DNA from 2 places in the Peribacillus sp. B2I2 genome. Region 1 is predicted to be linked to the other one. Evidence: riboswitches for the same ligand, from Rfam matches in the RefSeq annotation. Region 1 holds a riboswitch; the other holds the start of a gene.
What was found. A riboswitch is a leader RNA that binds a small molecule or an ion and turns the genes downstream of it on or off. The one in region 1 is predicted to bind S-adenosylmethionine.

Region 1 (11,060 bases):
TGAATGTTGGAATTCAGAGAAAATTACCTCATAAGGCTTTCCTAATACATGTGCAAGCACATTCAAACGTCCTCGGTGAGCCATTGCAATATTCACATTCCCCGTTCCATTTTGAACAGTTTGTGAAATCATTTCATCTAATATCGGAACCAAAGCATCCAGTCCTTCAATAGAGAAACGCTTTTGACCTACATATGTGCGGTGAAGGAATTTCTCGAAACCTTCAACTTCATTCAATCGTTTAAGTAATAGTTCTTTTTTCTCTTTAGCCACTTCCGGGAACATGTTTCCGGATTCGACCATATCAGTAAGCCATTGCTTTTCTTCCAAGTCATTAACATGGTGAAATTCAAAGGCTATCGTTTTTGTATAGAGTTGTTTTAGGTATTGAACGGCTTCGTATCCGTCTTTCACGTCTTCAGGTGATTCTGGACAAATAAAGTCAGCCGGTATTTTCCTTAAATCATCTGCAGTCAATCCATATTTTTCAAAGTGAATTTGTTCCGTGTCTAGAGCTTCTTCTTTTAAAGGATAAATATTTGAAGCAAGATGTCCGTATGCACGGATGTTTTCAGATAACTTTACTGCAGACATAATTTTCTTCATTGGAAGAACTTCTCCAGTTTGTACAGTTGGTGCACTTTCAGTTGTTTCTGCCGATACATCGAATGAAGGAGGACCTGCTACTTCAAAAAAGTTTTTCAGTTCCGGATCCACTTCTTCCGGGTTGGCTAGAAATAAATCGTATTGCTCCATGACATACCCAAGGTTTGGACCTGAAAAAGCTTTCCATTGGTCGTATACCTTAGAATCATTGATGGTCATTTTGTAAACCCCCAAATTTTTCTCATAATTTTTTTCATTTCGTTTTATCCATCCCCAAATTTCTTTCTTCTAAATTTTCCCCAAATATATGATATATATAAGATATATAATAAATAACTTTGGTTATCGAATAATAAAATTTTAAAGGATAAAACGTTTTCAGATGTTATATTAACATGTTTTTGTCGAAATATCCAAAGGTTAAACCACTTTATGCAACCTTTTTTAAACTATATTTCTGTTTAATTCGTCAAAATACGCTTTTAATTGACTTTTTTGCTCATTTAAGTCCTTTTTTTGCTAAAAAAAGATTTTTGTATTTTTGTATAATGATTATTTTTCAGGTAAATTTAACTAGTTTGAAAACCCTTTCAGCTCAATCAAACTTCCAAGCTGTTAAACTCAGATTGCCATATTGAAAGCTCCTGTGCAGGAGAGCTGCTTTTTTTTTGTCATCTCCTGACCCCATTGCGATGACTAATGGAATGAAATGCTCTTTGGAGGGCACAGCATCTCTGCTATAGGGAGCGATTTTTTCATAATTAAACAAAGATTCCAAATCCCATTTGATGATTTTCTCTTCCACCCAGTTCTCAAAGTTGATTGCCCATCCTTCTGCAACATGCATATCCTTCTGAATATAGGTGAAATTATGTACAATTCCACCGCTCCCGATTATCAGTACATTACTTTCCTTTAATTCCCTCAATGTTCTCCCGATTTCATACTGCTTGTCCAATGGCAGGGCAGGACTAATGGACATGGATACGATCGGGATGTCAGCTTCGGGATACATGATGTGCAAAAGCCCCCATGCCCCATGGTCTAGGGGGCGCCTTTCATCTAGTTCCCCCAATACACCTATCTTGGACAATAGGGTTAAAATTCGATCGGACAGCTCAAGGCATCCGGGAGCAGGATATGTTATCTGAAATATATCTTCAGGATATCCTGCAAAATCATAAATGACTTCATGCTTACCTACTGCAGAAATCATCTGATCTTCACTTTCCCAATGTGCTGACAAAATAACGATGGCAGCAGGTTTTTCCATAGCTTTAATATAATCCTTCAAAAAAGAAGTGTAACTATTCTTTTCCAAAGCTAATAGTGGCGTTCCATGTGATAAAAACAATGATGGCATCATAGAAACGATAAATCCTTTCGCAATGTAATATCTTATCCCTATACCTTAATTTACTATACATAAACAATGTGTTCATCAATTAAATTGTATTTTGGGGGTTGTCTCATCAATAGTTTCAAAGGTATACCCTTCTTTTTTAAGGAATTCAATTATATCAGGCAATGCTTTCACTGTATTTTTCATACTATTGATATCATGCAATAAGATATTAACATGCTTTTGATCTTTCGTCCCTTTTTGTACGGAAGAAATGATTTGTTGTTCACTTATTGATGGACTGATGCCATCTTTAGAATCAATGGTCCAATCAAAGTATATATACCCTTTTTCCATTAGTTGTTGAAGGATTCCATTGATGATTGGTTTAGTTGCAGCCTGATGCCGAAGTCGATTATTGGAGCCGCCAGGAAGGCGTACAATTCGGCTTTTTATCCCAAACTCCTTTTGCAGCATGTTTTCAAGCCTATTCAGATCTTGAAAGAAACTCTCTGTCGATCGATAAACGATGGAATAATCATGTGTATAGGAATGAAGGCCAATCGCATGACCGCGGGAAACCATTTCCTGATAACATTCCTTTGCGTATGGTTCTTCGTTACCTTTAACGAAAAATGTGGCCTTAACATGGTAGCGGTCCAAAATATCCAATATCTCCATGGTATTCAAAGATGGTCCATCATCGAAAGTCAAATAAGCGATTTTCTGATTTTCCTTACTTTTTAGGAGCGGTGTCATCTCTTCGGGAACCATTGCATGTACTTGAATGGACTGTACATCCATCACGAACAAAATAATAATGAGAGAAATCGTCATGGAAAGAAATAATTTAAGCAGATTCTTCATAGGTGTTTCATCCCCTTCCTTTTGACCATTAAGATATACCAATTAAGGGGTTTCATGCGCAAAAAGGCAGCGGTAAAAAATACCGCTGCCTTATCCATATGCTTATCGATCTACATTAAAGTAACGAGCTTCAGGATGTGCAAAAACGATCGCTGATACGGAAGCCTCAGGTTCCATCATGCATCCTTCAGTCAATTCAACGCCAATATCTTGAGGTTGTAACAAGCGGAATAGTTTCTCCTGATCTTCCAGATTTGGACAAGCTGGATAACCAAATGAAAATCTTTGCCCGGTGTACTTAGCGGCAAACCGCTCTTTCATAGACATTTCAATCGGATCGCTTATTCCTAAATCATCACGCATTAATTGATGAATTCTTTCCGCAAACCCTTCAGCTGTTTCTAGAGCAAGCGATTGAAGGGCGTGGTTTTTCAAGAAATCACCTTCAAGCTTTAGTTTTTCTGCCCATTTCCTGATCCCTTTTCCGGCTGTAACAAGGAAGAAACCAACATAATCCATTTTCCCAGAGGAGACCGGTTTCGCGAAGTCCGCTAAACAAAGATGCGGATTCGTATCTTGCCGAGGAAATTCAAAAGTTTCCAAAACCTCGTTATGATTATCCGGGTTGTAAACCAATAGCTTGTCCCCTTCACTTTGAGCAGGGAAAAATTGATAAATCGCATTCAAGCCGTAGCCCGGTTCCGTTTTTAAGAATTCGATCAATTCATCAACGAGGGCATTCAGCTGCACCGCTTTTTCATTGCCTTCCTTAAGCAATTCGGCAACTTTACCTTTTAGCCCCAAATGATGTCCAATCAGCATTTGTCTATTAATGTACGGCTGGATGACATCCAATGGATAGTTTTTCAGAACGTGACGCATGATATCACGCGGTTCTTTAACAGGTACATCACTCAATGGAGCAGCTGTGGACTGCTTCCGAACAGGTTTTTCCATCGTGGCAGCAATGGCGGCATTGGCTTTCGATTTTTCCCGTTTCTGGACTAACTCTTCTAAGTAGACCACTTTTTTGTCAGTGTCATGTAAAATATTCGTAACAGCCAACCCATCCATCGCGTCTTTGGAATATAAAACCGGACCTCCATATTCAGGTGATATTTTAAAATCGGTGAATTTACGGGATAGAGCAGCCCCTCCCACTAAAATAGGGGTATCTATTCCCGCTTGTCTTAAATCCTGTGCAGTTAAGACCATTTGCTGTGCTGATTTAACAAGTAATCCAGATAGTCCAATTATGGTTGGCTCATGTTTTCGAACCTCTTCAATGATTTGTTGCGGTGCGACCTTGATACCCAAATCAATGACTTCATAGCCATTATTAGACAGTATGATATCCACTAGGTTTTTCCCGATATCATGTACATCTCCCTTGACAGTCGCTAAAAGGATCTTTCCTTTCTTGGCGCTATCTTCAGAGTTTTCCATTAGTGGTTCAAGGTGAGATACAGCCGCCTTCATTGCTTCAGCACTCTGAAGCACTTCTGCGACAATAAGTTGGTTGTCATTAAATAACCGACCCACTTCACTCATTCCATCCATCAATGGTCCATTGATGATTTCCAATGGGCGGTCACCGCGTTCAATTGCTTTATTTAAATCATCAATCAATCCTTCTTTCGTACCTTCGATAATATAGTTACCTAATCGTTCGTCCAATGGCAGGATCACACCATTATCCTTCTTCTCCGCTTTTTTTCCACGATAAAACTCGGTAAAGATCGCTAAAGTTTCTGTAGATGTTTCAAACAGGAGTGCCTCAGCCAATTTCACTTCGTCTTCCGGTATCAGAGCGAAACGTTCAAGCTTTTCCGTATTCACGATAGCATAATCGAGACCGGCTTTTGTACAATGGTAGAGGAAAACGGCATTTAGAATTTCCCTTCCACGTGCTGGCAGACCGAATGAAACATTCGATATGCCAAGTATCGTTAAGCATTCCGGAAACTTTTCTTTGATTGCCTTAATTCCCTTCACCGTTTCTAAAGCAGAACCGATATATTGTTCATCACCCGTACCTACAGGAAATACCAGCGGATCAAAAATGATGTCACTTTTGTTTAGTCCATACTTATTTACGAGCAAATCAACAGAACGTGTAGCCACTTCCAATTTGCGCTCAGCATCGACGGCCATCCCAATTTCATCAATGGTTCCTACGACAACGGCAGCACCATATTGATGGACGAATGGCACTATTTTTTCAAAGCGCTCTTCACCATCTTCAAGGTTAATGGAATTAATGATGGATTTTCCTTGTGAATGTTTTAATGCTTGTTCAAGTACGGCTTCATCTGTAGTATCGATGACCAATGGGACTTTCACTTTTTTGACGACCTCTTCTACGAACTCCTTCATATCACCAAGCTCATCCCCATCAGGGTCAGCAAGACAGATATCAATGACATGGGCGCCTTTTTTTACCTGGGCACGTGCAATTTCGGCAGCTGGCTCGTAATGTTTTCCACGAATCAGCTCCTTGAATTTTCGAGATCCGATAACATTCGTTCTCTCACCTACAAATAAAGGACGCATTGAATCATCATAAATGAGTGGCTCTATGCCTGATACGGCATGCCCATGGGCTGATTCGGATATTGTACGGGGCTGAATGCCTTCAAGGACCCTGACAAGTTCTTTAATATGTTCTGGCGTAGTACCACAACAACCCCCAATGATATTGACCCATCCCTTTTCGGCAAATTGCTTCATTTTCTCTGCAAGTGAAGTCGGTGACTCATGATAGTGACCCTCTTCATCCGGGAGCCCGGCATTCGGGTAACAACTGATTGCGCTATTGGCTATATCTGCAAGTGTCCTGATATGGTCTATCATGAATTCCGGCCCTGTTGCACAATTCAGGCCGACAGCCATGGGCTTCATATGTTCAACCGATAAATAGAAAGCTTCTATCGACTGGCCAGCAAGTGTCGTCCCCATCGGTTCGATCGTACCTGATATGATGACAGGTACATCTTTTCCTGATTTAGCGAAGGCTGCTTTTATTCCAGAAAAGGCTGCCTTGACATTTAGCATATCCTGACAGGTTTCAACCAATAACAAGTCTACCCCGCCATCCAAAAGACCGAGTGCCTGTTCTTCATAAGAATCGGTTAAAATATCAAAAGTCGTTCCACCTGTTACGGATAGCGTTTTTGTGGTAGGCCCCATCGAGCCAGCTACATATCTTGGCCAATTATCATTTGAATATTTTTCACATGCTTTAACGGCAAGCTCAGCTGAAATTTTATTAAGCTTGTAGGCAATCGTGCTTATTTGGTATTCCTCAAGAACGATGCTAGTCGCTCCGAAGGTATTTGTTTCAATGATATCAGCACCTGCTGCTAAATATTTTTCATGGATGGATTGGATGATTTCCGGTTGTGTCAGTGATAAATACTCGTTGCAACCCTCGAATTGTTCCCCGCCAAAGTCCTCTGCTGTTAAATTCTCCGCTTGAAGCATGGTTCCCATCGCTCCATCGAGCAGGAGAATCTTAGTATCCAACTGATCTTGAATCGCTTTTTTATTCATGTGCTGCCACCTCTGATGTATGTTTACTATCGACTTTTCTAATATATTTCGTAAGTTCCGCCGTCATTTCATAGCGAAGGAACGGAGTGATTAAATATATGCCCTTGAATTTTTCCCGTGCCGCGTCGACTAGCTCGCGCGCGATATTCACCCCTTCAATTCTTGACTTTACAGGGTCATCCCCCGCTAAAGCCATGGCCCTCCTGACATTATCCGGCAATTTGATGCCCGGGATCTCATTATGGATGAATTCGGCATTCCGTGTGCTTGTCAATGGCATGATACCGACGAAAACCGGGGTTTCTAGATGTTTTGTAGCTTCATGAACTTCTTCAATCTGCTCAACTGAATAAATTGGCTGTGTCAAAAAGGATTGGGCACCGCAGGCAATCTTCTTTTCCATTCTCTGTACGGCTTTATCCAAATATTTTACATTGGGATTAAAAGCGGCGGCAATTTTAAAATTAGCCCGCTGGCCCAAACTCTGACCGGAATAGGATAGACCTTCATTAAATTGTTTGACCATGCTTATTAGGTCAAACGACGATAAATCATAAACCGAAGTGGCTCCCGGGAAGTCCCCAATTTTAGAGGGATCTCCGGTGATGATCAATAATTCGTCCAGCCCAACCGTCTGCAGGCCCATTAAATGTGACTGCAGGCCAATTAAATTTCGATCCCGGCATGTTATATGCACCATCGGCTTTACATTCAATTGGTTCTTCAGCAAGTTAGCCAGTGCATCATTCGATATCCTTGGTGAAGCAAGTGAATTATCCGCCAAGGTAATGGAATCGACCCCTGCTTTTTTCAAAACCTCGGCACCAGTCATGAAACTCTCTATTCCCAACTTTTTCGGAGGATCAAGTTCAACAAGAATCGTCCTTTCTGTTTTGGCCTTTTCGTACAGAGGGAGTTCCAATTCTCTATCGTTCACTTCAATTATTTCTATTTCACGGGCTTTCGTATATTTCTCTTTTACTGGAGCCAAACTTCCAATCGCATTCTTTACAGCTTGAATATGCAGGGGAGTCGTTCCACAGCACCCTCCTATGATCCCGGCACCTTGCTCACGAAGGTCTAGGGCACTTGAGCCGAAATATTCCGGCACAGCTTTATAGACAAGCCTTCCATCCACATAATCGGGAAGGCTGGCATTTGGGTAAATGGCAATCGACGCTTGCTTTGGCAAACTCACCTCTTCCAAGGCCCGAATCATATGATGTGGACCGAGTCGGCAATTCACCCCAACAACATCGGCACCCAATTGCTCGAGTTTTTGAAAGGCTTCATTTAAATGGATTCCATTTTGAAGATTTCCCAGTTCATGCATCGAAACATTTGCGATGATCGGCAGTCCAGTTTCATTTTTAACGATTTGCAAAACGGTTTCCAGCTCTTCCAGGTCATAAAATGTTTCCAAGAGAATCCCATCCGGGTTTTCCATCAACAGACTGTATAGCTGTTCACGAAAACCTCGCTTTATCTCTTCCATACTTAAATCCGATTTCCTGATACTCCGCTGTGCCCCTATGGTACCGAAGACATATGCCTTTCCTTTTGCCGCTTTTTTAGCAAGGATGACTCCCTGGCGATTGATTCTGCTTACTTCATCTTCAAGTCCATGCCGTTTCAATTTATTGAAATTGGCCCCATATGTATTAGATTGAAGGATATCTGCACCAGCTTGCAAATAGGCACGGTGAATGGACTCTATTTGATCTGGGTTCGTGCAGTTTAATTCCTCATAACATTGATCGATGCCATAAGAGTACAGTAAGGTCCCCATTGCCCCTTCTCCAACCAGCATTCTTTCTTTCAATTCTTTACGAAAATTCATAATTACACCCTCTCTCAAAAACAATCCTGTTTTTGTCGTTTTATATGAGTATGAGAGAAAAGAAAAAAAAACCTTCTCAAAGAAGAAGGTCTTTTGAAACATTCTCCTCATCTATCAAGCTCTGCTTGCTGGATTTAGCACCTTTGCCTAAGCTGGTTGCTGAGGTTTCTTCGGGCCAGTCCCTCCACCTCTCTCGATAAGATCCAATTATATAATTTTCACAAGATTTCAAAATTTGATTATATTTAATTTACATTAATAATCTGTCAATTTCAATACCTGATCGTCATTTTTTTCACTTTTGCAAAATTCAATCACTCTTTTGCAGCTTGAACTCTCTTCACTATCCTTTGTTTCCAGTCTTCCGCTAACGAGTCTAGTGTAAGTAACGCGTTTGAGCCTTCCAGCCCATCTCGGTTATGTAGGATCACCTCTGTTGCATAATGAACCGAAATTTTTTCTTGCAAACGATCTATTAGCACGATTTCGTTTTGTTTCTTTATCGTTCCTTCCTGAATGACTTTTGCAAAATAACCAGTGTAACTCGTTTTCAGCACGAATTCCAAAAACTTAGGTTCTTGATTGAAGTGGGAAATGGTCGAGCAAGGGATCCTCCCCTGATTAATTTGAACAATCACTTCGCCTATTTGATAAATATCACCGATATACGTTGTTTCTTCCCTCATCCCCGCTACAGTTAAATTTTCACCGAATGCAGGGATATCTAGCTTTTTAGCGAATCTTTCATTCCATAATGAGTAATGCTCAAAGGGGTAAAAACACAAAGCCCTATCAGGACCTCCATGGAACTTTACATTACCTACCCCATCACCCATTATGCCTGATTTAGTTACTATCACGTCATCCACTGCTTGTTTATCCATCGCTGAAAAGATATCGATATTTGAAAAATTTTCCTGTTTGGGCTTTCCGGCATGAAGCGATTCGATTTTTCCATTTTCCATTTTACATCTTCCATTCTTATTTAATTTATATCATCATATATGTATAAATTATACTAAAAATCCATTTTGTTCTGTAGTTTTTTATGGGAATATAGCAGATTAGAAGGGCAAAAGCACCAAGTTGGCGAAATATCATTGATTTCCAGAAAAATTCATAGGTTAGTTTCAGTAATTTTGTTGCTATTTCAGAATTAAATATGGTAGAATATGAACACAATATATAGTCGAAAACTACAACCGTTCGCCTATATGTTGATTTTCACGATTGAATTCCTCATTGTCGCTCTTTAGGGAGCGAATTTTTTTGCCTTCATTTCCATCCATCATTTTCTTTTAATTCCATTCAGTTCCTTACATCGTGATCCACTTACCTATTTGTACTTCCTTCCATATGTAATCCTCTCCCTGTTAAGTCACTTTCATTACCTTATTAGAAGGCAAACCCCCTTGCTAAAACAAGCAGAAAGCCGAGCGACATCATACGTCTTCCGCTCAGCTTCCTGTTTATGCTTGTTTCTTTTTTTTCGGTGCCGCTTTCTTTCGGGTAGTCTTTTTCTTTTCCGGTTCATCATGTTTCGTTCGGTCAATGGATGCCTGTAAAGCCTCCATTAAATCGGTTACATTGTTGGAAACTGGCTCTTTTGTTTTGGCTGTAATCGTCGTTTGTCCCGTTTTCTTCGATTCAATCAAATCAAGTAAAGCGGTTCGATAGTCATCGTTATATTTTGTCGGATCGAAAGTAGTCGTTAATTGATCTATCAATAACACAGCCGTATCGATTTCTTTTTTTACAATGGTATCGTTGGCAGGGATATTCGGCACATCCGCTGTGGAGCGAACTTCATCCGGATAATGAATCGTTTCCATCACCAAGGTATTATCAACAACTCGGATTACCGCCATTTGTTCTTTTGAGCGAATGATGATTTTCGCTAACCCAACCTTATTCGATTCTTTTAGGGCCTGCCTCAAAAGGGAATAAGCTTTTATCCCACCGTCATTAGGAGACATGTAATAACTCCGGTTGAAATAAATGGGATCTATTTCTTCAATTTTAACGAAATCCACGATTTCCACTGCTTTTTCTTCATTTTGTTTTTTTAGCTGTTCTAGTTCACTGTCTTCCAATACAACAAACTTTCCCTTTGTATATTCAAAAGCGCGGACTATATCGTCCTTTCCCACTTCTTTTTGGCAAACCGGACACATCTTTTCGTATTTAATCGGTGAATGACACTCCTTATGCAACGTCTTTAAAGATATATCCTTATCTTCCGTTGCAGCATGAAGTTTGATCGGAATGTTCACCAAACCGAATGATATGCTCCCCTTCCACATCGTATGCATATTCGTCACCTCATAACTTATTTTTAAAGAGAAGATCAATTTTATTATTCCCCTTTGTTAAAAAAAAACCGAAAAAACAATTGCCAACTCTAACACTTCGTTTTTTTGGCAAAATAATGTTATCAATTATTTGCGGAGGTAATTACAAGATGAAACCGATGCTGCCAACCTATTACCCTGAAGCCCCTAACTCCAAGGATTGGCGTTATGAAATCAAATATGACGGCTTTAGGGCAATTTTAACGATAGACTCCGATACGATAAGCATCTCGAGTCGAAATGAGAAGGAGTTATCACCCTTATTCCCAGAAATCATTGCTTACATCAAAGATCTGGACCTGGAAGATTACCTCCCACTGCAGTTGGACGGTGAATTGGTCTGGCTTACCAATCAAGCAAAAGCGGACTTTTTTCAAATACAGTGGCGTGGACGCCTTGGGAAACAATCCTTAATTTCAGAAAAAGCTCATTTTTCCCCATGCCGGTTTATAGCGTTTGACCTGCTTCGCATCAGCGGAAAAGACATAGCAGCTAAACCTAT
Region 2 (11,060 bases), 2.0 Mb from region 1:
AATTGTTGGTACGATTGGCCTAAGCTGGTAGCTTGCGCCTTTTCTAAACTATACCAGCCTTTTTCAAACATAAGGTTATAGAGCTCACGCTGCATCTCCTGATTTTCTTTTGATACGGAGAAAATGTCTTGGAATAATGCTTGGTTACTCATTTCATGCAAGGCAACGGAAAAGGAGTTACAAAAGTACTTTTCAGTTGTAAGCATATCATTTATAAAATCCCTGTCATTCATTTGCGGTGTCTTGGCTACAGGAGATTCTGGATTTTGAACTTTGTTTTCATTGGGCATCAAGAACCCTCCTTTACTGGTATTGTTGTTGACCCTGAATTTGGTCCGGGTTCAAATGTTTCAAAATGGTATCGTAATGGCGTTGATGCATGAGACCGCACCGATTTAATGCATCAATGATTTGCGGGTCCTTGCATTGTGTGGCAAAAAAATGTGCTTTTTTAATCGCATTCAGATTCCATGCAAGCATATCGGTTAAGTATAAGCTATCTTTCACCGAAACCATTTCCGGCGGCTGCTTCATAAAGCCGGTGGACTGCTGTTGGCTGTTAAACGAATTTTGCTGTTCCATCATTCTACCTCCTTAAGTGTTCTTTAAACGAACTTAATTTTCCCTTAATGAAATTTATTTATTCTTGATTCTAAATGTCTGAAAAATGAATTAAATGGTAAAATAATCTTGTGCATCTATTTTCCAAAATGATTTGGAGGGGAATGCAGATGGAAGGAATATTGAAAAATCTATTGCTTTTTTTATCAAAGAACAAAAGCATGACAAAGGCAGCGAAAAAATACGGGCTTCGGTTTGGTGCATCTCGTTTCGTGGCAGGAGAATCATTGAATATGGCATCCGGTGTGATTTCAGATCTTAACCGGAAAGGGCTTGCTGTTACCCTTGATTATTTAGGTGAATTCATTGAAGATGAACATGAAGCAGGGAAGATGGCAGATGAGTGTATCGAAGCGATTCGCATGATTGGCAGAAATCAACTGGATTCACAGTTATCCCTGAAGTTGACCTCGATGGGCTTGGATGTGTCCGAACGGGTCGTAATGAATAACATGCGGAGGATTTTGGATGAAGCTAAAGCCCATCAGGTTTTCGTGACGCTTGATATGGAAGATTTTCCGCGCTGTCAGCCAACTTTGGATGTATTCAAAAACCTAAAGTCTGAATATAATGAATTGGGGACCGTAATCCAAGCTTATCTGTATCGGACTGAGAAGGATATTGAGGAGCTGGATGCATACCATCCGAATTTAAGACTTGTTAAAGGAGCTTATAAAGAACCGAGGGAAGTGGCTTTTCCCGAGAAAAAAGATGTGGATGAGAATTTCAAGAAAATTATCAAGCAGCATTTGCTGAATGGCAATTATACCGCAGTTGCCACACATGATGATAAAATCATCGATTTTACGAGGGACTTGGTCAAAGATCAGGGAATTCCCCGGGATCGATTTGAATTTCAAATGTTATATGGCATACGCAATGAAAAGCAGCTTGAGCTTGCTGAAGAAGGATATAAGGTAAGGGTATATGTTCCTTATGGTACGGATTGGTATGGATATTTCATGCGCCGCCTTGCGGAGAGACCGGCCAATATTGCTTTCGTTTTAAAAGGCCTATTCAAGAAATAGGAAGCGAGAGCCGCCCCGGATAAGGGACGGCTGCTCAAATTAAGAAGGATTTATTTTTTAAACTGATTGTTCTGGCTGTTCACTTTATTGATTCCATGTTGACGTTCAGCGCCAGGGCCGGCATTGCCTTTAACGCTTGCTGCACTTACGGCTGCTTTAGAAGGATTATCTTTACGCTTCATTTTATAAGTCACCTCCTGCACGGTTATTTTTTACTGAACGGAGGAGAAATAACCAAAGGAATTTGGAGAAAAAAATATTTTTTTCCTGTTTAATCATTGCGGAATTTCCAAATATATTCTATATTAGTAATAAGAAAAAATATTCAAAAAATTTTTGGGTTAAAAATGAATGAGCATTCATTCAATACATTGCGTAAGGGGGATATGAACTTGGTTCGACAAATACGAAAGGCTGCTGTTCTAGGGTCAGGAGTTATGGGATCAGGGATTGCTGCACACCTTGCTAACATCGGCATTCCGACTTTATTATTGGATATTGTACCTCGTGAGCTCACTGAGGATGAAAAGAAAAAGGGTCTTACATTAGATAATAAACAAGTGCGTAACCGCATTAGCCAAACTGCGATTACTAAACTTTTAAAACAGAAACCAGCTCCGCTTTCGGCTAAGGGAAATATTGCGTTGATCGAGGCGGGAAACCTGGAAGATGATATAAGCCGTTTAAAGGATGTCGATTGGGTCATCGAAGTGGTCGTTGAGAAACTTGAGGTTAAGCAAAGTGTTTTTGCCCAGGTTGATCAGCATCGTAAACCTGGAAGCATCATTTCATCGAATACATCCGGAATTTCAATCGAAGCGATGGCAGAAGGCCGTTCGGAGGATTTTCAAAAGCACTTCCTGGGAACCCACTTCTTCAATCCGCCGCGTTATCTTAAATTGTTGGAAATCATCCCTACTGAAGCAACTTCACCAGAAGTGCTCGAATACATGAAACGATTTGGCGAAGATGTACTGGGGAAAGGTGTCGTCCAAGCCAAGGACACGCCAAACTTCATCGCAAACCGCATTGGCACTTATGGTTTATTGGTCACTCTCCGGGAAATGCAAAAAGGCGGATATAGTGTCGGTGAAGTCGATTCGGTTACAGGACCGTTGATCGGAAGGGCAACCAGCGCGACTTTCCGGACACTTGATGTAGTTGGATTGGATACCTTTGCACATGTTGCCAAAAACGTATATGACCAGGTGGATGGAGAAGAAAAAGAAGTTTTCAAAATACCTGATTTCATGAATGAAATGCTTAAGAATGGGTGGCTTGGAAGCAAGTCAGGACAAGGGTTTTTCTTGAAAAAAGGCAAAGAAATCCTTGAATTGAATCCCGAAACGCTTGAATATGATGCACGAAAAAAATTAAAAGCGCCGTCCATTGAAATGGCTAAACAGGCCAAGGGCTTGCCAAATAAAATGAAAGCGCTTGTTTATAGCGAAGACCGTGCTGGCCAATTGCTTTGGAATGTGCTGAATCCGGCGCTTGTGTATTCTGCCCAACTGCTTGGGGACATTGCGGATGACATCGTGGCAATCGACCAAGCGATGAAATGGGGATTCGGATGGTCCACTGGTCCATTTGAAACCTGGGATGCTATAGGTGTAGAGAAATCGGTAGCCCGTCTGGAAGCGGAAGGCATCTCCGTTCCGCAATGGGTAAAGGATATGCTCGCCAAGGGAATCACTTCTTTCTATAAAGAAGAAAATGGCATAGTCCACTATTATGATAATGGTGAATATAAAGAAATTGTCGAAAATCCTAAGGTGATCAATCTTAAAGCAATCAAGAAGCAAAAAGGCGTAATCAAGAAAAACAGTGGTGCAAGCTTGATAGATATCGGCGATGGAGTGGCCATTCTTGAATTCACTTCGCCGAATAATGCAATCGGTCTGGATATCATGCAAATGATCAATGCGGCGGTCGACGAAGCGGAAGCGAATTTTAAAGGCCTTGTCATCGGAAACCAAGGCAAGAATTTCTGTGTAGGCGCCAATATTGCAATGATGTTGATGGAAGCGCAAGATGACAATATTTTTGAACTCGATATGGTCATCAGCCAATTCCAAAAGGCGATGCTGAAAATTAAGTACAGTGCAGTTCCTGTAGTGGTTGCCCCGTTTAATATGACACTTGGCGGGGGTGCTGAAGTATCCCTTCCGGCTGCGCACATCCAGGCAACGACTGAAACATATATGGGACTGGTGGAAGCTGGTGTAGGTTTGATCCCTGGCGGCGGCGGGACTAAAGAACTTTATGTCAAGACATTGAGGAATATGCCGAAGGGTGTCGACTTTGATTTACAGAAAGTGGCCAACCAAGTATTTGAAACGGTCGCCATGGCAAAGGTTTCGACCTCTGCTGAGGAAGCACGCGGGAATAATTTCCTTAATTCATATGATGGAATAAGTGTGAATGCGGATCATCAACTATATGATGCGAAGCAGGCTGTCATTTCCATGTATGAACAAGGTTATACCGCTCCTGCCCGCACAAAGATTCCTGTCGTTGGTGAAACGGGATATGCCGCACTTCTCTTAGGGGCGGAATCCATGCGCCTTTCTGGATTCTTATCCGATCATGACCTTGTCATAGCCAAAGAGCTTGCATACGTCCTGGCAGGGGGGAAACTCCCGTTTGGCACGGAAGTAGATGAACAGTATATCTTGAACCTGGAAAAACAAGCGTTCCTAAAACTGATTTCGATGCCGAAATCTCAAGCAAGGATGCAGCACATGCTCGTTAAAGGGAAACCACTCCGTAATTGATGTTTAGATGAAGATATGGCCAAACCGATAAGGAAGATTAATAGATCGATAGCTTAAAATTGAGTAAGGGGGATCCTCATGAAAGAAGCGGTAATAGTAGCTGGAGCAAGGACTCCGGTAGGAAGAGCGAAAAAAGGTTCTCTAGCTAATGTACGTCCTGATGATTTAGGGGCACTTGTTGTAAAGGAAACGTTAAAGCGTGCAGGGAATTATGAAGGAACCATCGATGACCTGATTATCGGTTGTGCAATGCCTGAGGCGGAGCAAGGATTGAACATGGCGCGTAACATTGGAGCGTTGGCAGGGTTGCCTTATACAGTACCAGCCATAACCATAAATCGTTATTGTTCAAGCGGGTTGCAAAGTATCGCTTATGGAGCGGAAAGAATCATGCTCGGCCAAAGTGATACAGTCATTGCAGGCGGAGCGGAATCCATGAGCCTTTTACCAATGATGGGTCATGTAACGCGTCCGAACGCGAAACTTGCGGAAACAGCCCCGGAATATTATATGGGTATGGGTCACACTGCTGAAGCCGTTGCAAAAAAATACGGGATTTCCCGTGATGATCAAGATGCATTTTCTGTACGAAGTCATCAAAAGGCGGCTAAGGCCATTGCAGAAGGAAAGTTTTCGGATGAAATCGTACCGGTTGACGTAACCCTTCGCTCAGTGGGTCCAGATCTTAAATTAAAGGAAAAATCATTCACATTCTCACAGGATGAGGGCGTTCGTCCGGGTACGACTGTTGAAGTGCTGAAAAAACTAAGACCTGCATTCGCTGTTACAGGATCCGTAACAGCAGGGAATTCATCACAAACGAGTGATGGAGCAGCCGCGGTCATGGTCATGGATGGGGAAAAGGCCTCGTCATTGGGGATGAAACCGATTGGTAAGTTCCGCTCCTTTGCTGTAGCGGGGGTACCGCCTGAAATTATGGGGATCGGACCGATTGCAGCCATTCCTAAAGCTTTGAAACTAGCAGGCCTTGAGTTATCCGATATTGGTTTATTTGAATTGAATGAAGCCTTCGCTTCCCAATCCATTCAAATCATTCGTGAGCTGGGGCTGAATGAAGAGATTGTCAATGTAAATGGCGGAGCCATTGCCTTAGGCCATCCACTGGGATGTTCTGGAGCAAAATTGACATTAAGCCTGCTTCATGAAATGAAGCGCAGAAACCAACAATTCGGAGTTGTGACAATGTGTATCGGCGGCGGAATGGGAGCTGCTGGAGTATTTGAATTATTAGCGTAATTCCATCCCTTCCGGAAGCTGTCAACATGCTTCCGGCGGGTTTACTTTCATTAATCACTTAGGGGGAAAAAACATGTCCAATCAAACAACAGATAACCTCATTAAAGGCGGAGCTTTTTTAGTAGAAGATATTACGTATGATCAAGTGTTTACACCGGAAGATTATTCCGAAGAGCATAAAATGATTGCCAAAACTTCAGAGGATTTCGTGGTGAATGAAATTCTGCCGCAGGTTGAACATTTAGAAAACCATGAATTCGACCGTTCTGTAAAATTACTGAAGCATGCAGGTGAACTCGGTTTACTTGGTGCTGACGTTCCTGAGGAATACAGCGGATTGGGTCTTGATAAAATCAGTTCGGCATTAATTACAGAAAAAATGGCACTTGCAGGCGGCTTCGGAATTACGCATGGTGCACACGTAGGTATCGGATCTTTGCCGATCGTATTATTCGGAAATGAAGAACAAAAGAAAAAATATCTCCCTTTACTGGCAACGGGTGAGAAAATTGCTGCGTATGCCTTAACGGAACCAAGCTCAGGTTCAGATGCTTTGGGGGCAAAAACGACTGCGAAATTGAATGCTGAAGGAACACACTATATTTTAAATGGTGAAAAACAATGGATTACAAATGCAGGTTTTGCAGATGTCTTCTGTGTATACGCCAAAATCGACGGCGAACAATTCTCTGCTTTCATTGTAGAGCGTGATTATGAAGGTGTATCAACTGGTGCTGAAGAGAAGAAAATGGGCATCAAAAGCTCATCTACACGTACATTAATCCTCGAAGATGTTCATGTACCCGTCGAAAACCTTTTGGGTGTAGCCGGAAAAGGGCATGTCATTGCTTTCAATATCCTGAATATTGGCCGTTATAAATTAGGCGTGGGTGCTGTCGGCGGATCTAAACGTGCCCTTGAGATTACAGCTGCTTATACGAATCAACGCCAACAGTTCAAAACGAAAATTTCCGATTTTAACTTGACGAAAGAAAAACTTGCAACAATGGCGTCTAAAATTTATGCAGCAGAAAGCTCTGTATACCGTACTGTTGGCCTTTATGATCAAAGGCAAAGCAAATTGACTGATGAGCAAGTGAAAGATGGGAAATCAATGGCAGCTGCAATCGCTGAATATGCAATTGAGTGTTCATTGAATAAATTCTTCGCTTCCGAAGTATTGGATTATGTTACGGACGAAGGCGTACAGCTTCATGGCGGTTATGGTTTCATGCAGGAGTATGAAATTGAAAAAGCATATCGTGATTCCCGTATTAACCGGATTTTTGAAGGTACAAATGAAATCAACCGATTGCTTGTACCGGGAACTTTCCTGAAGAAAGCACTTAAAGGGGAATTGCCGCTTCTTCAAAAGGCTCAAGGCCTGCAAGAGGAATTAATGATGATGATGCCGGAAGAGCCTGGCGATGAGCCATTGGCACAAGAAAAAATGCTTGTTAGAAACGCTAAGAAAATCGGTATTTTGGCAGCTGGCCTTGCTGCACAGAAATACGGCAATAAGCTTGATCAAGAACAAGAAATCCTCTCCAATATTGCTGATATAGCATCCCTTGCATATGCAGCTGAATCCGTGGTATTACGTACGGAAAAAGCAATTGCGGCTACAGGGCTGGAGAAGAACAAACAAAAAGTGCTTTACACGGAAATTTTCGTTCAGGAAGCTTTCAATGAAATAGAACAGCATGCAAAGGAAACGTTAATTGCGGTGGAAACAGGCGATACCCTTCGCATCATGCTTTCTTCACTTCGCAAGCTGACAAGACACAATCCAATCAATGTCATTGCGAAAAAACGTGAAGCTTCCGTTAAGGTAATCGAAACGGAAAAATATGCACTTTAAGCAATGAATCAGAATCTGTAAAGGGAATGCCCGTAAAGGCATTCCCTTTATTTCCTTTCATGAAATCGCAATGGAAATTCAAAAGACATTTCGTTGTATTGCGTGGTGAAAACGGGTATTCTATTGATAGGTGGTGAAATGATGGGCTTAACATTATATTGGTACCCAAAATGCGGCACATGCCGTAATGCGAAGAAGTGGCTGGATAATCATGAACTGCAATATGAAGCGATTCATATAGCGGAAAATCCGCCTTCGCGAACTGAAATAGAACAACTATATAAAATCAGCAATTTGGAATTGAAGAAGTTTTTCAATACTAGCGGTCAAAAATATCGGGAGCTAGGCTTAAAGGATAGGCTGAAAGAAGCTTCTGAAGCAGAGATGCTTGATATATTGTCCACAGATGGCATGCTTCTGAAAAGGCCGATTGTTACGGATGGTACCAAAGTGACGGTAGGTTTCAAAGAAGAGCAATTCGAACAGGTTTGGAACTGAAATTTTACAAAATATTTGGTTAATTCCTTACTTAAACAATAAATCTACCTTATAATGGAATAGATAAAATAAGATGTACATATGGAGGGTTTATAATGACAACAACACCAAAAGAACTTCGTTACACTAAAGAACATGAATGGGTCAAAACCGAAGATGGAACAGTGCGCATTGGAATTACAGCTTTCGCCCAGTCCGAGCTTGGGGACATCGTCTTCGTTGAGCTTCCAGAAATCGGGGATGAACTGAAAGCGAACGAACCATTTGGAAGTGTTGAATCCGTTAAGACCGTTTCAGAGCTGTATGCTCCTATCAGTGGCAAGGTTGTTGAAGTAAACGAAGACTTAAGTGACAACCCTGAATATGTAAATGAATCTCCTTTTGAAAAAGCATGGATGATCGTGCTGGAACCATCAAATAGCAGTGATATTGAAAACCTGATGAGCGCTGAAGAATATGAGAGTTTGATTAACGGTTAAAAACGAAGGAGAGGGGGGACTGAAAAGGCCTGCTCTCTTTTTCATTTTGTACAATCGCAGTTGCGCACATAATTCGTGAGATGGAGTGATGACATGGAATGGGGCGAATTCGATAAAGTGATCATTGTAGAAGGCAGTTCCGATAGAAGAAAAGTTGCCTCCGTTTTAAATGAAGATGTGGAAATTAGATGTACGAATGGGACCATATCATTAACTAAGCTTGATGAATTGGTGGATGAATTGATGGACCGTGATGTTTATCTCCTTTTTGACGCAGATGAATCAGGAGAAAAGCTCCGGAAGCAATTCCGAAGGGAAATGCCGGAAGCGAACCACCTGTATATTAATAAAATGTACAAAGAAGTGGAGAGCTCACCTGAACATCATATCGCAACTGTGCTTTTATCTGCCAATATGAATGTTAAAATGAAATTTTTAAGTCAAAGGGTGAACGACTAATTGATTCAGGAATGGAAAGAAGAAGAGTGTAAGCTTGCCGTTGAACAAGGGGAAACATTTTGCTTATATTTATATACGCCATTATGCGGCACCTGTCAGGTGGCTTCCAAGATGCTGACGATATCCATGGAACTTTTCCCGGAACTGAAGGCAGGTAAAATGAATATGAATTATGTTCAAGCTATTGCCGAATCATATGAAATTGAAAGTGTCCCGTGTTTATTGTTTTTCAAAGAAGGGCAGCTGCACAGAAAAATATATGCCTTTCAATCCGTTCCTTATTTATATGGATTGCTTAAGGAAATCAGCTGAAAAACCAATCAGAAACGGATTGGTTTTTTTAGTTGTGGACAAGTGGCGGCCAAATTGGAATTGAACAAAGAATATTCTAACAATTCATTGACTGATTAATTCTAAAATGTTATATTTTGTATTAAGAAAGCATCCTGAATTTAATAGTTCTTATCAAGAGTGGCGGAGGGACTGGCCCGACGAAGCCCGGCAACCGGTATAAATTTATATACGGTGCTAATTCCAGCAGAGTGTTAGCTCTGAAAAGATGAGGTGCGTTTTTAAAACCTCTTCTTTTGGAAGTGGTTTTTTTGTTTTGAAAGGCCCGGTTTCAATATAATTCCTACTAAATCCATAGAGAAAGAGGAGAAATAGTATGTCAGAGAAAAAGTTGCGTTTCGAAACATTGAGTGTTCATGGCGGTCTGCAAGCTGATGAAACAGGTGCACGTGCAGTCCCTATCTACCAAAGCAATGCATACTTGTTCAAAGACACTGACCATGCAGCGAATTTATTTGGCTTAAAGGAGAATGGCTATATATATACACGACTACATAATCCCACGGTCAGCGTTTTTGAGGAAAGAATGGCCTTATTGGAAGGCGGTATCGGCGGATTGGCAACAGCAAGCGGAATGGCTGCCATCTCACTGTCAATCCTGAATATTGCCGGTGCAGGGGATGAGATCGTTTCAGCCTCCACTTTATATGGCGGTACGTATAATCTTTTTGAAAACACTCTTCCGAAATATGGGATTAAAGTGAAGTTCGTTTCTCCTGATGACCCTGAAAATTTCAAAAGGGCGATAACGCCAAGAACTAAAGCCATATTTGCCGAAACAATCGGAAATCCAAGTTTGAGGGTCCTTGATATCGAAGCGGTAGCTGACATTGCCCACAATGCCGGGATACCTTTAATCATTGATAATACCTTCGCTACACCGTATCTATGCAGACCAATTGATTTTGGAGCGGATATTGTCATCCATTCCGCTACAAAATGGCTTCTGGGAAATGGAACCACTTTAGGCGGTGTCATCGTGGATGGAGGGAAGTTCGATTGGAACTCACCAAACTACCCTGGCTTTACGGAGCCTGATCCAAGTTACGACGGTCTGGTATACGCCGAGGCAGTTGGACCAGCCGCTTTTATAACGAAAGCCCGAGTGCAGTTACTTCGTGATTTAGGCCCTGCGCTAAGTGCCCAAAGCGCATTCCAGTTTACGCTTGGACTTGAAACGCTGCATGTAAGGATGAAAGAGCATCTTTCGAACACGAAGTCTGTACTTCAATATTTGAAAAATCACCCTGCCGTGACTTGGGTTTCGCATCCTTCTAATGAGGATCATCCCGATAAAGCCCTTGCGGATAAATATTTGCCCAAGGGAGCAGGATCCGTTGTGACTTTTGGAATTAAGGGAGACCGCGAAGCCGGGGCGAAACTTATCAATTCGGTGGAATTATGGTCCCATGTAGCGAATGTAGGGGATGCGAAGAGTTTGATCATCCACCCTGCCAGTACGACCCATCAGCAATTGAATGATGCAGGTCTGGCGAAAGCGGGTGTGCGTGCTGATCAAGTCCGTTTATCCATTGGGATTGAAAATGTAGAGGATTTAATAGAAGATTTGGAGCAGGCAATTGAAAAAGCGACGAATATCGTCTCCTTGACTTCTAAAACGGTTTAAGCAAAAAGTCCTGGGCATTCTTGAACTAGAAATATTATACATTGCGCTCCTTTTTTATCTATGATAAAATTTCAACATACTAAAGAACTTAATGATATACAA

Region 2: it holds a riboswitch for S-adenosylmethionine, as region 1 does, so the genes downstream of both, ABIE66_RS25670 (O-acetylhomoserine aminocarboxypropyltransferase/cysteine synthase family protein) here and ABIE66_RS15525 (bifunctional homocysteine S-methyltransferase/methylenetetrahydrofolate reductase) in region 1, are expected to answer to the same signal.

Annotation. Positions count from the first base shown of each region.
Region 1 covers NZ_JBGCCB010000001.1:3,148,498-3,159,557, forward strand. The annotation lists gene ABIE66_RS15505 (2-oxoglutarate dehydrogenase E1 component) at 1-825, opposite strand, end outside; gene ABIE66_RS15510 (dioxygenase family protein) at 1,202-1,969, opposite strand; gene ABIE66_RS15515 (polysaccharide deacetylase family protein) at 2,048-2,815, opposite strand; gene metH (methionine synthase) at 2,918-6,367, opposite strand; gene ABIE66_RS15525 (bifunctional homocysteine S-methyltransferase/methylenetetrahydrofolate reductase) at 6,360-8,207, opposite strand; SAM riboswitch class I at 8,312-8,410, opposite strand; gene ABIE66_RS15530 (MOSC domain-containing protein) at 8,522-9,172, opposite strand; gene ku (non-homologous end joining protein Ku) at 9,677-10,519, opposite strand; gene ligD (DNA ligase D) at 10,669-11,060, shown strand, end outside.
Region 2 covers NZ_JBGCCB010000001.1:5,132,567-5,143,626, reverse strand. The annotation lists gene ABIE66_RS25725 (spore coat protein) at 1-290, opposite strand, end outside; gene ABIE66_RS25720 (hypothetical protein) at 304-582, opposite strand; gene ABIE66_RS25715 (proline dehydrogenase family protein) at 732-1,649, shown strand; gene ABIE66_RS25710 (YuzL family protein) at 1,700-1,831, opposite strand; gene ABIE66_RS25705 (3-hydroxyacyl-CoA dehydrogenase/enoyl-CoA hydratase family protein) at 2,042-4,426, shown strand; gene ABIE66_RS25700 (acetyl-CoA C-acetyltransferase) at 4,505-5,683, shown strand; gene ABIE66_RS25695 (acyl-CoA dehydrogenase family protein) at 5,757-7,544, shown strand; gene ABIE66_RS25690 (arsenate reductase family protein) at 7,686-8,042, shown strand; gene gcvH (glycine cleavage system protein GcvH) at 8,138-8,521, shown strand; gene ABIE66_RS25680 (toprim domain-containing protein) at 8,615-8,980, shown strand; gene ABIE66_RS25675 (thioredoxin family protein) at 8,981-9,292, shown strand; SAM riboswitch class I at 9,440-9,546, shown strand; gene ABIE66_RS25670 (O-acetylhomoserine aminocarboxypropyltransferase/cysteine synthase family protein) at 9,648-10,958, shown strand.